DNA from 4 places in the Pantoea sp. X-Soil-MYKO-1785 genome. Region 4 is predicted to be linked to each of the others. Evidence: predicted binding sites of a transcription regulator. Region 4 holds the regulator's gene; each other region holds the start of a gene.
What was found. Region 4 encodes CRP, which controls carbon source genes, mostly activating them, when cyclic AMP is high. Its sites were predicted from a motif close to ATGTGANNNNNNTCACAT; they were not measured.
Positions count from the first base shown of each region.

Region 1: the regulator CRP is predicted to act here: its motif matches at 1,853-1,870, upstream of AC6I8D_RS03505 (CdaR family transcriptional regulator).
Region 2: the regulator CRP is predicted to act here: its motif matches at 1,743-1,760, upstream of AC6I8D_RS01410 (YjcB family protein).
Region 3: the regulator CRP is predicted to act here: its motif matches at 1,861-1,878, upstream of garD (galactarate dehydratase).

Region 1 covers NZ_AP036000.1:791,492-795,046, reverse strand. The annotation lists gene AC6I8D_RS03510 (DUF3461 family protein) at 141-533, shown strand; gene AC6I8D_RS03505 (CdaR family transcriptional regulator) at 598-1,755, opposite strand; gene degP (serine endoprotease DegP) at 1,940-3,379, opposite strand; gene dgt (dGTPase) at 3,512-3,555, opposite strand, start outside.
Region 2 covers NZ_AP036000.1:314,031-317,585, reverse strand. The annotation lists gene AC6I8D_RS01425 (glutathione S-transferase family protein) at 1-561, opposite strand, end outside; gene soxR (redox-sensitive transcriptional activator SoxR) at 601-1,086, opposite strand; gene soxS (superoxide response transcriptional regulator SoxS) at 1,187-1,612, shown strand; gene AC6I8D_RS01410 (YjcB family protein) at 1,866-2,147, shown strand; gene AC6I8D_RS01405 (ATP-grasp fold amidoligase family protein) at 2,240-3,190, opposite strand; gene AC6I8D_RS01400 (oligosaccharide flippase family protein) at 3,199-3,555, opposite strand, start outside.
Region 3 covers NZ_AP036000.1:3,335,707-3,339,261, reverse strand. The annotation lists gene AC6I8D_RS15790 (flavodoxin) at 1-16, shown strand, start outside; gene garD (galactarate dehydratase) at 123-1,682, opposite strand; gene AC6I8D_RS15780 (MFS transporter) at 2,288-3,555, shown strand, end outside.
Region 4 covers NZ_AP036000.1:3,815,077-3,818,631, reverse strand. The annotation lists gene AC6I8D_RS18175 (YccS/YhfK family putative transporter) at 1-945, opposite strand, end outside; gene crp (cAMP-activated global transcriptional regulator CRP) at 1,003-1,635, opposite strand; gene AC6I8D_RS18165 (OsmC family protein) at 1,939-2,343, shown strand; gene AC6I8D_RS18160 (phosphoribulokinase) at 2,820-3,555, opposite strand, start outside.

The DNA.
Region 1 (3,555 bases), 3.0 Mb from region 4:
TGCGTTTAATTTTTATTCAGGTCATAATCCGCGCCAGTTAAATCCCGTCGCGCAATGTTCATCCTGCTTATTTATGTCTACAGTTGTCAGACGTCATGAACAAGACTGCGCGCTTCTCACCTTTTGATGGAAACAACGCTATGTATGACAATCTGAAAAGCTTAGGTATCAGTAATCCGGATGATATTGATCGTTACAGCCTGCGTCAGGAAGCCAATAACGATATTCTGAAGATCTACTTCCGCAAAGATAAAGGCGAGTTTTTCGCGAAAAGCGTAAAATTCAAATACCCGCGTCAGCGTAAAACGGTGGTGGCCGATCACGCTACCCAGGGCTACAAAGAAGTGCAGGAAATCAGCCCGAACCTGCGTTACGTGATTGATGAGCTGGACCAGATTTGCCAGCGCGACCAGGTTGAAGTGGACCTGAAACGTAAAATTCTTGATGATCTGCGCCATCTGGAAAGCGTCGTGTCACACAAGATTACCGAAATCGAATCTGACCTGGAAAAACTGACCCGCAACGGTCGTTAATCTGCTGTCAGTGTCGAAAAGGCCAGCGCTGCTGGCCTTTTTTATGCCGCCAGTATGGCCCCGATCATCCCTGCTCATCCAGCTGCAGCGCCACATAAAGCAGCAGCCGATCGTCAAAGTGACCGAGGTTCAGCCCGGTTAGCTCCGAAATCCGGTTCAGCCGATACTCCAGCGTATTACGATGAATAAACAGCGCACGTGCGGTCGCGCTCGGCTGCACATTATGGGTGAACCAGGCGATCAGCGTTCGCCGCAGCAAGCCGTTATTATCCATGCTCTTGAGTTTCGCCAGTGGCCGCGCCAGTTCATTGGCCTGCCAGCCGCCACGCAGACTGTCGAGCAGCACCGGCAGCACCAGGTCCTGATAAAAATAGCTGCGCACCTCAGGCATGCGCTGTTTGCCCACCATCATGGTGGTGCGGGCGGTACGATAGGAACGCGCAATACTGCCGGGGCCGGTGAAAAAGTTTCCCAGCGCAATCCGCATCCGTAAATGGCCGCTCTCCTTCATGCGTTGTAACAGCTGCTCGACCCGACGACGATGATCCTCCTGATCGTAACGGCCGTGTCCATTCAGCGCCGGCTTCAGCACCACCATTTCGGTTAGCGAAACAATGGCGATCAGGTTGTCCCGTTCCGGCGTAACCAACAACGTTTGCAGCTGCTGCAGCTCTGACATTGCACTATCGACCCCCAGCTGGCCGCTATCAACCTCCACTACGGCTACTACCCGTGGCTGATTAAGATCGATGCCGAGCCGCTGCGCCCATTCGGTCAGCTGCGGCGACAGGGTATCGCTGCGAATCAGGTTCAGCACCAGCTCTTCACGCAGTCGGCTATCCTGCGCCAGCATATGCAGCAGTCGCGCCTGCTCCAGCATCATCTCGGCGGTCATACAGACCAGCTCCCCATAATGCCGCAGCGCCAGCGGCTCACCGGTCAGGCCGATTACCCCGACGATATCGCCGTCTATCCGCAGCGGCAGATTAATGCCGGGTCGTACCCCGTGCAGATGTTTCGCCACCGCTTCATCAATGTCCACCACCCGACCCTGAGAGAGCACCAGCAGTGCGCCTTCGTGCAATTCCCCAATGCGCTCGCGGTCGCCGCTGCCAATAATCCGGCCGCGCGCATCCATCACGTTGACATTGCTGTCAATAATTTTCATGGTGCGCGCCACGATATCCTGCGCCAGCCGGGCATCAAGATGATAGGTAGCCATCCATTACTCCTGAAAAAGAGGGGAAGAGATAGAATACGCATGCAGAGCGAGCAGAACATTGTGCAATTGCACAGAGCCAGGTGGGCATTTAGTAAATTTGCGGCCAGCATCACACTCTTACCGACGCGGATTGAAGCAATAAAAAAGGCGGACCGAAGTCCGCCTGATAGCAATAGCTTGCCGCTTACTGCATCAGCAGGTAGATGCTGCTGTCGCCGCGCTTGACGTTGAGCGCCAGCACCGACGGTTTGGCATCAAGGATCTTACGCAGTTCGCCGAGGTTGGTCACCGGCTGCTGGTTCACGCCCTGAATCACGTCGCCTTTTTTCAGGCCGATACGGGCGGCAGCGCTGCCCGCTTTGACGTTATCCACCCGAACCCCTTTATCACCGGTGTCGCTGTTGCTGAGATCGGCCCCTTCAATGCCGGTGTAGATGGTGGCTGACTGGACTTTTGCCTGGCTGCTCTGTTGCAGCTGAACCGACACGTCCAGCGGTTTGCCGTCACGCAGCAGACCCAGTTTCAGGGTGGTGCCAATCGGCAGTGAACCGACTTCAGCACGCAGCGCAGCAAAACTGTTCAGTGGCTTGCCGTTCATCGAGACCACCACATCGCCGGCTTTGATACCGGCTTTCGCCGCCGCCGAACCAGGCAGTACCTGGCTGACAAAGGCTCCGCGCTGTGCATCGACCTTCATCGCTTTCGCCAGCTCAGAGTTAAGCTCGGTGCCCATCACACCCAGTTCACCACGTTTAACCTGACCAAACTCCACCATCTGCGCCGTCAGGTTTTTCACCATGTTGCTCGGGATAGCAAAGCCGATACCGATGTTGCCGCCATCCGGTGCCAGAATCGCGGTGTTAATGCCGATCAGTTCGCCGTTAAGGTTAACCAGCGCGCCGCCGGAGTTACCCCGGTTAATCGCCGCATCGGTCTGGATAAAGTTCTCGTAGTTTTCCACATTCAGACCGCTACGGCCCAGCGCGGAAACGATACCTGAGGTCACCGTTTCACCCAGGCCATACGGGTTACCGATCGCCACGGTGTAGTCACCGACCCGCAGATTGTCAGAGTCGGCCAGTTTCACCGCCGTGAGGTTTTTTGCGTCCTGCAGCTGAATCAACGCAATGTCGGAGCTGGGATCTTTACCGATCACTTTGGCGTCATAGCGGCGGCCATCGCTCAGCTGGACCTGAATTTTGGTGGCGTTATTCACCACGTGGTTGTTGGTTACCACATAGCCTTTTTCAGCATTGATCACCACGCCAGATCCCAATGCGCGGAATTTTTCCTGTTGGGTATTCGGCACCGGGGCACCGCCATCAGAGCCGTCACCGCTCTGGCACATCGGTGAACTCTGGAACGGTGAGCCGTCCTGACAGAAAGGCGAGTTATCGCCAAAGAACTGCTGGAACTGCTGTGGCATGCGCGGCGTTTTCACCGTGGTGGTGCCTTCAACGCTGATACTCACCACTGACGGCATCACCTTCTCCAGCATCGGTGCCAGGCTCGGCAGTTGCTGACTATCAGAAGAGGCGGTTTGCGCAGCGGAAACCGTGACGGGCGCCAGGGCCATACTCAGGCTCAGGGCCAGCGCACTTAGCATTAAACTCTTTTTTTTCATTTTTGGTTTCTCTTGAGGATAACTGTTCAGACCATTGCTGTGGTCGGTGTTGAGATAAATGTTTTAGCGCGAAGTTCCTTTTAAAGTTTCAAGCAAAGGTAAAAATTTATTCGCGCTCTTTACAATTGATGATTATTCGACAGCCATCAGCCGACGGTACTCATCCCAGGCATAGA
Region 2 (3,555 bases), 3.5 Mb from region 4:
CCCGACACGTTGCGCCAGGGCCAGCAGCGGAAAGCTCATCTGAATGTCGGCGATACTGAAGCGCTGACCGGCGAACCACGGATTAGCCGCCAGATGCTGCTCAATCATTTTCATATGCGGTTGCAGCTGTTTATCGAGCCAGGCCTTCTGCACCCCTTTGCCAAACGCCGCGCCAACCGGGCGCAGCAGCCAGGGCACCGGCGCTTTCCCCATCTGTCCGAAGATCAGCTTCATCACCAGCAGCGGCATCAGCGAACCCTCGGCGTAGTGCAGCCAGTAGCGCGACTGCAACAACGACTCTTCGTCACTGAGTTTCAGCCGGAACTCGTGGTCATATTTCTGTTCCAGATATTCGAGAATCGCCCCGGATTCCGCCACCACCCGGTTTTCATCGGTAATCACCGGTGATTTGCCCAGCGGATGCACTTTTTTCAGCGCGTCGGGCGCCAGCATGGTCGGCTCGCGTTGATAACGTTTGATCTGATACGGCACTTCCAGCTCTTCCAGCAGCCATAGCACCCGATGTGAACGTGACTGCTCAAGATGGTGAACGGTGATCATCATGATTCCCTGTGTGTTGACCTTCCACCAGTATAGACGTCACTCCGGGTCCGGATGGTTGCCGTCCTGTTCCGGGTCGAGCAGCACCGCTCCCGACCCTTGTTGACCGAGCCGATCGCCAGGATTGCGCAGCGGACAGTCGCGCATCGACAGACAGCCGCAGCCGATGCAGCCATCCAGGTCGTTGCGCAGCCGGGTCAGGGTTTCGATACGCTTATCCAGCTCTTCGCGCCAGTGCTGAGTCAGGGCGTCCCATTCTGGGGCAGACATCCGCTTATTGGCCGGAATATGCTCAAGGCTGTCGCTGACGGTCGCCAGCGGAATACCGATGCGTTGCGCAATTTTGATGATAGCCACGCGTCGCAGCACATCACGACTGTAACGCCGCTGATTACCGCCGTTACGGGTGCTGGATATCAGCCCTTTGGTTTCATAGAAGTGCAGCGCTGACACCGCGACACCGCTGCGGCGCGCCACTTCGCCCGGCGTTAATACCGGTTTGGGGTAGTTGCGATCTTTTTTCATCTGGCTCTTTACCTCAAGTTAACTTGAGGAATTATACTCGCATCCCATCAAAACGACTAAACTCCCATTACCGCTTATTAAGCACCAGAAGGATGAGGCCATGATGCAAGAAGAGATCATTCATTCCCTGACGCACTGGATTGACCAGAATCTGGACAAAAGTTTGTCCATTGATGAAGTGGCAGCAAAATCGGGTTATTCGAAATGGCACCTGCAGCGGATGTTCCGTACCGTCACCAAACAGACGCTTGGCGGCTATATCCGTGAACGCCGCCTGACGCTGGCAGCCGAAGCGCTGTCTCAGACCCAACGCCCGGTGTTTGATATCGCGATGCAGTACGGCTATGACTCGCAGCAGACTTTCTCGCGGGTGTTTCGCCGCCAGTTTTCGCAGACGCCTACCGCCTACCGTCACACCATGCGCCGTCAGGCGATTCAGCGCCCTCGCCTGCTTAGCTTCGGCTGCAATGACAGCATGGCCAGCTTTACCCAGCGCACCACCGGCGAGTGCTGCCCGGTCCGTTAACTGTCAGGACGCCCGTCTTCGGGCGTGCCTGATCGCCTCTCTGATTTGCCCTTCTCGCTGTTCATATCTGCAACAATTTCCTGCCATACCAGTGTCAAATTTTGTTCAAAATTTCAAATCGGGTGATATAATGTGAGCCAAGTCACACTATGAACCTGGGTTGACGGCGCTAAAGCACTTCCTGACACGCTTTTCCGCCGCCGGTGATGTCCGCAAACTGTCAGGAATACTTACTGATATTGAGGTCCGGCCGATGGCTACGTTAACCACCAGTCTTCTTGTTATGCGTTGGGAATTGTTGAGCGCCGTAATGATGTTTTTCGCCAGCACCCTGAAAACCAAACTGCGTCAGGATAGTCACCATGTGATGGCGTTCATGTGTGGCGGGATTGGTTTAGGCATGACTTGCTGGTTCGTCACCGGTCTGATGGGGATTACCCTGAGCATGGAAAACGTGCATAACTTCATGGAAATCTCTAAGCACGCCTTCATCGACGTGATGAGTCAGGCGCCTGCTGAATGGCCGATGCCCTGATCGAATGACACCCTGACACTATTGCGTTGATCGCCTGATTTTTGCCAATAAAAAACCCCGCTTAGCGGGGTTTTTTACATTGCTGTGTGTGCTTAAACTTTCTTCAACATGGCAGGGATATTAACATCCTGCACTGTGACGCCCGGTCTCTGCGTTCCGCGGCGGTCCTGAATCCACATATCTCCCATCATCTGGTTTAAACCGCGATCCAATCCGGTCACCAGGCCTGCACCCGGCGTGAAAGTGAGTTCACCGAAATAGATCTGTTCGTCATGGATATACCAATCGACCCGCACGTAATCGAAATCACTGGCCAGCTTTTTGCTCAGATCGAGCGCATGTTGCAGTGACGGCAGAATCGGCGAGACATCCAGACCGGTATCGCGAATCTTGTGAAACGCCTCATTGAGGTTATTCACGTAGAAGTTCATCGACAGCAGCGGCTGGCAGCGGTTGTAGATCACCTGCAGCACATATTCGAACTTGCCATCACGCTTGTTGAACATGTGGAACTTGTAATCGATCGGCGCACTTTTGCCATCACCGATGTATTTCTCCACCAGGATACGCGGCTTGATGTAGCGATAGTGGATCTCACGTGCTTCGTTAGCGAAGTCGGTCTTCAGCCAGCGGTAGCAGTCGTGAATAATCTGCTGTTTGCGCAGCGCGTCTGGCTCTTCCAGCAGAATCTCCACCATGTTGGAGGCGTGGTTCGGCTTAATCACCGTCCCTTTCCAGCACGGTAAGCTGTTCAGCGTGGTCGGGTCAGTGGTTTCGTGTACCAGCGGAATCAGGTATTCATTACCGATTTTTTCGGCAATAAATTCACGCACCGAATATTTGTCCGACAGGCGGCCATAGTTCTGGTAATCGCCATAGACAAATTTACGGTACAACACCTTTTCGTTGAACACTTTTGGCTGACGCAGATTGGGCAGCTTTCTGAACTTGTGGAAGTAGTAGATGCGGTCCTGGTACGCCCAGGGCATCTTCTTAATAAAGTACTGCACACTTCTTCTGAGTTCTTCTTTCAACTTGAGCATATCGGACCTCATTTGTAGGTTTTGTAGTTGAGTGAGGAAACTTGAATCTTTTGAATGACGCCGTTTTTAAAGAAGTAATTCATGACGGTCAGGGACAAAAGCTCTGAAAGGAAAACGCTCCACGCGGCTCCCATGATGCCGTGGCCCTGAATCAACCACCATGAGAGCGGCAAACTGATGACCATCAGACAAATGATTTTCTTCAGCAGATAGTTAAACCCTCCCTCCTTAACCATGTAGCGATAAGCTACTGTCCCCATTGCCGAAAAGCTGGTCGCTATCGACAGCAACGTTATGAGACTTCCTGACTGTGTAAATTCCGGACCATACAACGCGATAATGATCTGTTCGCCGAATAACGAAAT
Region 3 (3,555 bases), 480 kb from region 4:
GGGCGCGCTGCTGTAATCCGCCGCGGCTTGGCGCGCAGCGTTGGCCGCGACGATCCGTCGCCGTGACGGCGGGCAAGAGCCGGCCCGGATTGCCGCCATGGCCATCCGGGCGCAGCCTGGGATCAGGTAATCGGTGCCGGGTTAAATACCGCCAGCTGGTTACGTATTCCCCAGCGATCTGACCAGGTCTGTTTGCGGCCGCTGGCAATATCCAGAATCAACTCAAACAGTCGCCAGCCCACCTGCTCAATACTCTCCTCGCCGGTTGCAATAGTCCCGGCATTAATATCCATCAGATCGTGCCAGCGCTCGGCCAGCGCATTACGCGTTGCCATCTTGATCACCGGAATGGCCGCCAGCCCGTAAGGCGTACCGCGCCCGGTGGTAAACACCTGCAGGGTAATGCCGGAGGCCATCTGTTGGGTACCGCAGACGAAATCACTGGCGGGGGTGGCGGCGTAGATTAATCCGCGACGGGTAGGGCGCTGTCCCGGTGACAGCACTTCTACAATCGCGCTGCGGCCCGATTTCGCAATGGAGCCGAGCGCTTTTTCCACCACGTTGGCCAGCCCGCCTTTTTTATTGCCGGGCGAAGGGTTAGCGCTGCGGTCAGTCTGACCCTGATTGAGATAGTCGTCATACCAGGCCATCTCCTCCAGTAAGCGCTTACCAACCTCCTCATTAATCACTCGCGGCGTCAGCAGATGAATCGCATCACGGACCTCCGTGACTTCAGAGAACATCACGGTGGCGCCACAGCGCACCAGCAGATCGGAGGCGAAGCCCACGGCGGGATTGGCGGTTACGCCGGAGAAGGCATCGCTGCCGCCACACTGCATACCGACGATCAGCTCTGAGGCGGGACAGGTTTCACGCTGGCGCTGATTCAGCCGCTTAAGGTGACGCTCGGCGACCTGCAAAATTTCGTCAACCATGGCGCCGAATCCCACCAGCTTCTCATCCTGCAGACGCACAATGTCATGCTCTTCCAGCGAGATTGGCTGTACGTCTGGCGTGCCGGTCAGCAGCCTTTCCGGCTGTAATTTTTCGCAGCCCAGACTGACAATCATCACTTCGCCGCCGAAATTAGCGTTCAGCGCCAGGTTGTGGATGGTGCGAATTGGTACCACTGCCGCCGGCGCATTGATCGCCACGCCGCAGCCATAAAGATGATTCAGGGCGACAACGCCATCGACGTTGGGATAGCGCGGCAGTAAATCACGCTCAATCAATTGCACAACATGATCTACCACGCCCGCCACGCAGTGCACGCTGGTGGTGATGCCGAGCAGGTTACGCGTTCCGACGCTGCCATCGGCGTTGCGATAGCCTTCAAAGGTATAGCCTTCCAGCGCAGGCAGTTCGGCAGGGACCTGAGTCGCCAGCGGCAGGCTGGCCAGCGGCGGCGCTTCTGGCAGCGTCACCAGCGACTCATCAATCCAGCAGCCCTCGGCAATGTCGCGCAGCGCATAACCAATGATTTCGCCGTAGCGCACGATTGCTGCGCCCTGCGCGATCGCGTTGAGCGCAACTTTATGCCCTTGCGGCACATGCTCAGTCAGCGTCAGGCCATCAGCAAAGCGGGTGCCGGCTGGCAGTCCGAGGCTGTTGACCACAATCGCGACATTATCGTGCTCATGGACTTTGATATAGAGCGGTTGTTCAGTTGTTGTAGGGGTCATCGCTCACCTTCCCGTCTGTCGTACCGTACTTGTGCGGTGCGTTGTTGTCGTGTTGTTACCCGTCAGTCGCTCACTATTTGCCAGCTTCAGTATAAGGAGGCGCTGTGGGCTGTACATTGTGCAATTGACCGGCTTTGAAAGGATTTATAGCCACGTTTTGGGTCGATTAACCAAAAGCAAGTGAAGACCCTCACAAACAGCGTGGGAAACCGGCTTTCTGGCTGGTTAAACGACCGATATTTACAGGTTCCGTGAGCCATGCCGCAGGATTCTGTGCAAATGCCAAATAATCCCGTAAACATCGATTCCATTCCAGGGCGATGCTCCAATGTCATCGCTGCGGGCTGTTCTTATACTGATTTTCGTTAACCAGATCAGGTTATCCGTCACGACGCTTTACCCATTTGTTGCCTGCCGCACCGGCCTTATCCGCCTGCGCTGATGAGGGCTGTTAACCGGCAGGCTGCCGCTGAAACGGCAAAAGGGTAATAAAGATTTGCCAAAAAAAAAGATCGCCGTGTTTAACCTTATTTCTCTCTGATACCCAACGCGATGTGTATGCAGTCAGAGCGAATGTAGCTCACGCTATATTTCAGGAGTGCATCATGAATAGTTTCAGCCAGACAGCGGAAGCGGTGCAGAAGCGCACCAACGCCCGTTACTGGATTGTGGTGATGTTATTTATTGTCACCTCATTCAACTACGGCGACCGCGCAACCATTTCGATTGCCGGTTCAGCGATGTCCAAAGATATTGGCCTCGATTCAGTCGGACTGGGCTACATCTTCTCTGCCTTCTCATGGGCTTACGTTATTGGTCAGATTCCGGGTGGCTGGCTGCTTGACCGCTTCGGCTCAAAACGGGTCTATTTCTGGAGCATTTTTACCTGGTCGCTGTTTACTTTTCTGCAGGGCTTCGTCGATCTGTTCAGCGGCTTCGGTATCATCATGTCGCTGTTTATCCTGCGTTTCCTGGTAGGGCTGGCCGAAGCGCCATCCTTTCCTGGTAACAGCCGCATCGTTGCGGCCTGGTTCCCGGCGCAGGAGCGCGGCACCGCAGTAGCGATCTTCAACTCGGCGCAATACTTCGCCACCGTCATCTTCGCACCGATCATGGGCTGGCTGGTCTCTTCAGTGGGCTGGGCGCACGTGTTCTGGTTCATGGGCGGCCTCGGCATCATCCTCAGCTTTATCTGGCTGAAAGTCATCCACGACCCTACCGATCATCCTGGCGTGAATAAAGCCGAGCTGGAGTATATGGAGCAGGGCGGTGCGCTGATCAATATGGATGTTAAAAAGGAGAGCCGTAAAGTGAGCTGGAACGAGAAGTGGTTCCAGATCAAACAGCTGCTGACTTCACGCATGATGTTAGGCATCTATCTCGGTCAATACTGCGTTAACGCCTTAACCTACTTTTTTATTACCTGGTTCCCGGTCTATCTGGTCCAGGCACGCGGCATGTCGATTCTGAAAGCGGGCTTTATTGCCTCGATTCCGGCGGTGTGCGGCTTCCTTGGTGGCGTACTGGGCGGGGTAATCTCTGACTGGCTGATGCGCAAAACCGGCTCGCTGAATATCGCCCGTAAAACGCCGATAGTGCTTGGCATGCTGCTCTCCATTTCGATGGTGATGTGTAACTACACCGAAACCGAATGGGTGGTGGTGTTCTTCATGGCGCTGGCGTTCTTTGGTAAAGGGATTGGCGCACTGGGCTGGGCGGTGATGGCAGATACTGCACCGAAAGAGATCAGTGGCCTGAGCGGCGGTATGTTCAACATGTTCGGTAACCTCTCTGGCATCGTGACGCCGATTGCCATCGGTTACATCATCGCCACCAGCGGATCCTTCGAAGGTGCGCTGATCTATGTGGGTAT
Region 4 (3,555 bases):
ATTCCCCACCGGATTATCAGGATGCTGACGGGCAATTTTTTCCAGCGCGCTGAGCTGCTTCTCCATGCCAAAACGATCCGGCAACTGGTGATAGAGAATGTTATCCGCCAGCACCCGTAAGCGGGCCGAAATAGTCTGGGCATTCCAGCGGATCACCGCTTCGGCATGGCTCTGCTCCACCAGTTTCTGCACCTCTTCCGGCTGATGCAGGCTGACCGAGATGTGTTCCTGCAGGTCCAGCGCCACCTGAAAGGCGCGGGTCAGCCGCTTATGGCTGTGATCCCGGCTGGCGGAAAGCATGTGCATCTGCTGGTAACAGGTGGTGATCATATCGACCACTTTCTGCTGGCGCGCCAGCAGCGGCGGCAGGGCCTTTTCCGGGTCGGTCAGCTGGGTCAGCAGGGTATATTTGGCATCGCAATAGTTGGCCAGTTCGCGGTAGATCAGGCTCAGGCTTTCACGCATCGGCTGCTCTTTCCACAGCCAGAACCAGAACCAGTTAAACAGCCCATACCATAGCGTGCCGCCGATATAGAGCAGCGGCGGCACATAGATCGGCATACGGCCAATCAGGCTCAGCGTGAAGATGGCGGCGATCAGGGTGCCGGGCAGCAGGCGGCCGTGTAGCGGACTGATTTCGCCGGTGACCCCCAGCAGCAACGGCAAGGCGAACAGAATCAGCGGCAGCGGAATGGCGTGCTGCGTCAGCCACTGAATCAGGAAGCTGCCGAGCGCAAACAGGCTGCCGCCGACAATCAGGCGTTTGAAGAAGCGTTTATGCGGGGTATCCAGACCGGCGATATTGCAACAGGCGGGAACTAACGAGAACAGCAGACCTTTTTGCAGGTCGCCAGCCAGCCAGCCCAGCGCCACGGGCAGACAGAGCACCAGGGTTTGCCGCAAGGCGTAGTTGACTTCAGGATGGTAAATAATTCGACGCCACATCGGCCCAACACAAACAATAACGGCGCGATGTTGCCATCACGCCGTGGGTGACAGGAATTAGCGGGTGCCGTAAACGACGATGGTTTTGCCGTGTGCAGAGATCAGATTCTGATCTTCCAGCATCTTCAAAATACGGCCCACGGTTTCACGTGAACAACCAACGATTTGGCCAATTTCCTGACGAGTAATTTTAATTTGCATGCCGTCGGGATGCGTCATGGCGTCTGGCTGCTTCGCCAGGTTAAGCAGAGTCTGAGCAATGCGTCCGGTCACGTCGAGGAAAGCGAGGTTACCCACTTTTTCAGACGTAACCTGCAGGCGACGCGCCATCTGCGACGACAGTCGCATCAGGATATCCGGGTTAACCTGGATCAGCTGACGGAATTTCTTGTAGGAAATCTCCGCCACTTCGCACGCGGTTTTCGCACGTACCCAGGCGCTGCGCTCCTGACCTTCTTCGAACAGGCCAAGCTCGCCAATGAAATCGCCCTGATTCAGGTAAGAAAGAATCATCTCTTTGCCTTCTTCATCTTTGATCAGAACCGCAACGGAACCTTTCACGATGTAGTAAAGCGTTTCAGCTTTTTCACCTTGATGAATCAGCGTACTTTTGGATGGATACTTGTGAATATGGCAATGGGACAGGAACCATTCGAGTGTAGGGTCTGTTTGCGGTTTGCCGAGAACCATTCGCTATTATCCTCTGTTGTAATCGTGCCCAAAATACAGGGGGCAGTTTTCCCTGTCAGGCGATGAAAGCTTCAAGCGTTTCCCTTACAGGAAATTATTCGGGCTGCATTCGGCGCAGTGCGCATCATTCTTCCCGGCTTCGCCATCAGGTGACGAAAAATATTTTCAGCACTGTTTGTAGCACAGCTTTTGCCGACTGTCTTCTGTTGTCTCGCTTCAGCTAACAGCGGATTTCTCTGGATTGCTGTTTACCAGGCGAAAGCGTACTCTGACGGCAAAACCGCATATTCTGGAGCGAAAATCATGCAGGCAAGAGTGAAATGGGTAGAAGGACTGACATTCCTCGGTGAGTCGTCATCCGGTCATCAGGTGTTAATGGATGGCAATTCGGGTGATAAAGCGCCCAGCCCAATGGAGATGGTGCTGATGGCGGCAGGCGGATGCAGCGCCATCGACGTGGTTTCAATTCTGCAAAAAGGTCGCAACGATGTGGCTGATTGTGAAGTGAAACTGACCTCAGAACGTCGTGAAGAAGCGCCGCGAATCTTTACGCACATCAACCTGCACTTTATCGTGAGCGGCAAAGCGCTACAGGATAAGGCGGTCTCACGCGCGGTGGATCTTTCTGCTGAAAAATATTGCTCGGTCGCTATCATGCTGGGTAAAGGCGTCACCATCACCCACAGCTATGAAGTGATCGAACTGTAATAGCCGCAAGGGTCATTGCAGACCTGCTAACTTCACTTCCAGTATCTGATGCAGGTTGATTTAAGACTGTGCCTGGGCAGGGAACCGGGTCAGATCGGAAAGTCGCTTAAGCCAATCCCTGGCCGCTCGACCCGCGCCGTCCCTGGCGCGGGACGCTTTCCTCTTCTGACCCGGTTCCCTGCGTGTTGAACTTATCTATTGCTGCCAGATTCTTTCTGCCCAGGGTTTGTCTGTAGCGACCTTCCTGAAACCGGATGCGGTTGTCGGACGTGAAGCGAAGGGAGCATATGCCTGTAGCAAAGCATCGCGGGCCAGGGATGGCCCGCGCTGAGCCTGCCAGGGATAGCGGTTTTGCGTCTTTGCGAAAGGTGTATGCTCCCTGAAGCCTGCCCAGGGGTAAGTCTTTAGCCGCAGGAAAGCCAGTTTTACTATCTTTGTTAAAGACATCTGCTCTCAGAGCGGTTTTTGCTGGCCTCTTACTCTATCCGCTTGCCTTCCACCAGCCGCTTCACCAGCGGACCCATGATCAGCTCCATCGCCAGCCCCATTTTCCCGCCCGGCACCACCAGCGTATTGATATGCGAAATGAACGATCCCTGCAGCATCGCCAGCAGATAAGGAAAGTCGATATCGTCCAGCGCCTGAAAATGGATCACCACGAAGCTCTCATCCAGTGACGGAATCGCGCGGGCGGCAAACGGATTCGAAGTGTCGACCGTCGGCACCCGCTGGAAGTTCAGGTGGGTGCGCGAGAACTGTGGCGTAATGAAATTAATGTAATCTTCCATTGAACGCACCACCGAATCCATTACTGCTTCACGCGAATGGCCGCGTTCGCTGGTGTCACGCACCAGCTTCTGAATCCACTCGAGGTTAACAATCGGCACCACGCCTACCAGCAGGTCGACATGTTCCGCCACGTTATGCTGGGCGGTCACTACGCCACCGTGCAGTCCTTCGTAAAACAGGATATCGGTGTTTTGCGGCAGCGGCTGCCACGGCGTAAAGGTGCCCGGCACCTGATTCCACGGCACCGCTTCATCATAGGTATGCAGGTACTTACGCGACTGGCCCTGGCCGTCGAGCCCATACTGCCTGAAGCTCTGCTCCAGTAAGCCAAAGTCATTGGCTTCCGGACCGAAATAGCTGACATGACGGCCTAAATCGCGCGCCTTGCGGATCGCCATATCCATTTCAGGCCGGGTGAAGCGG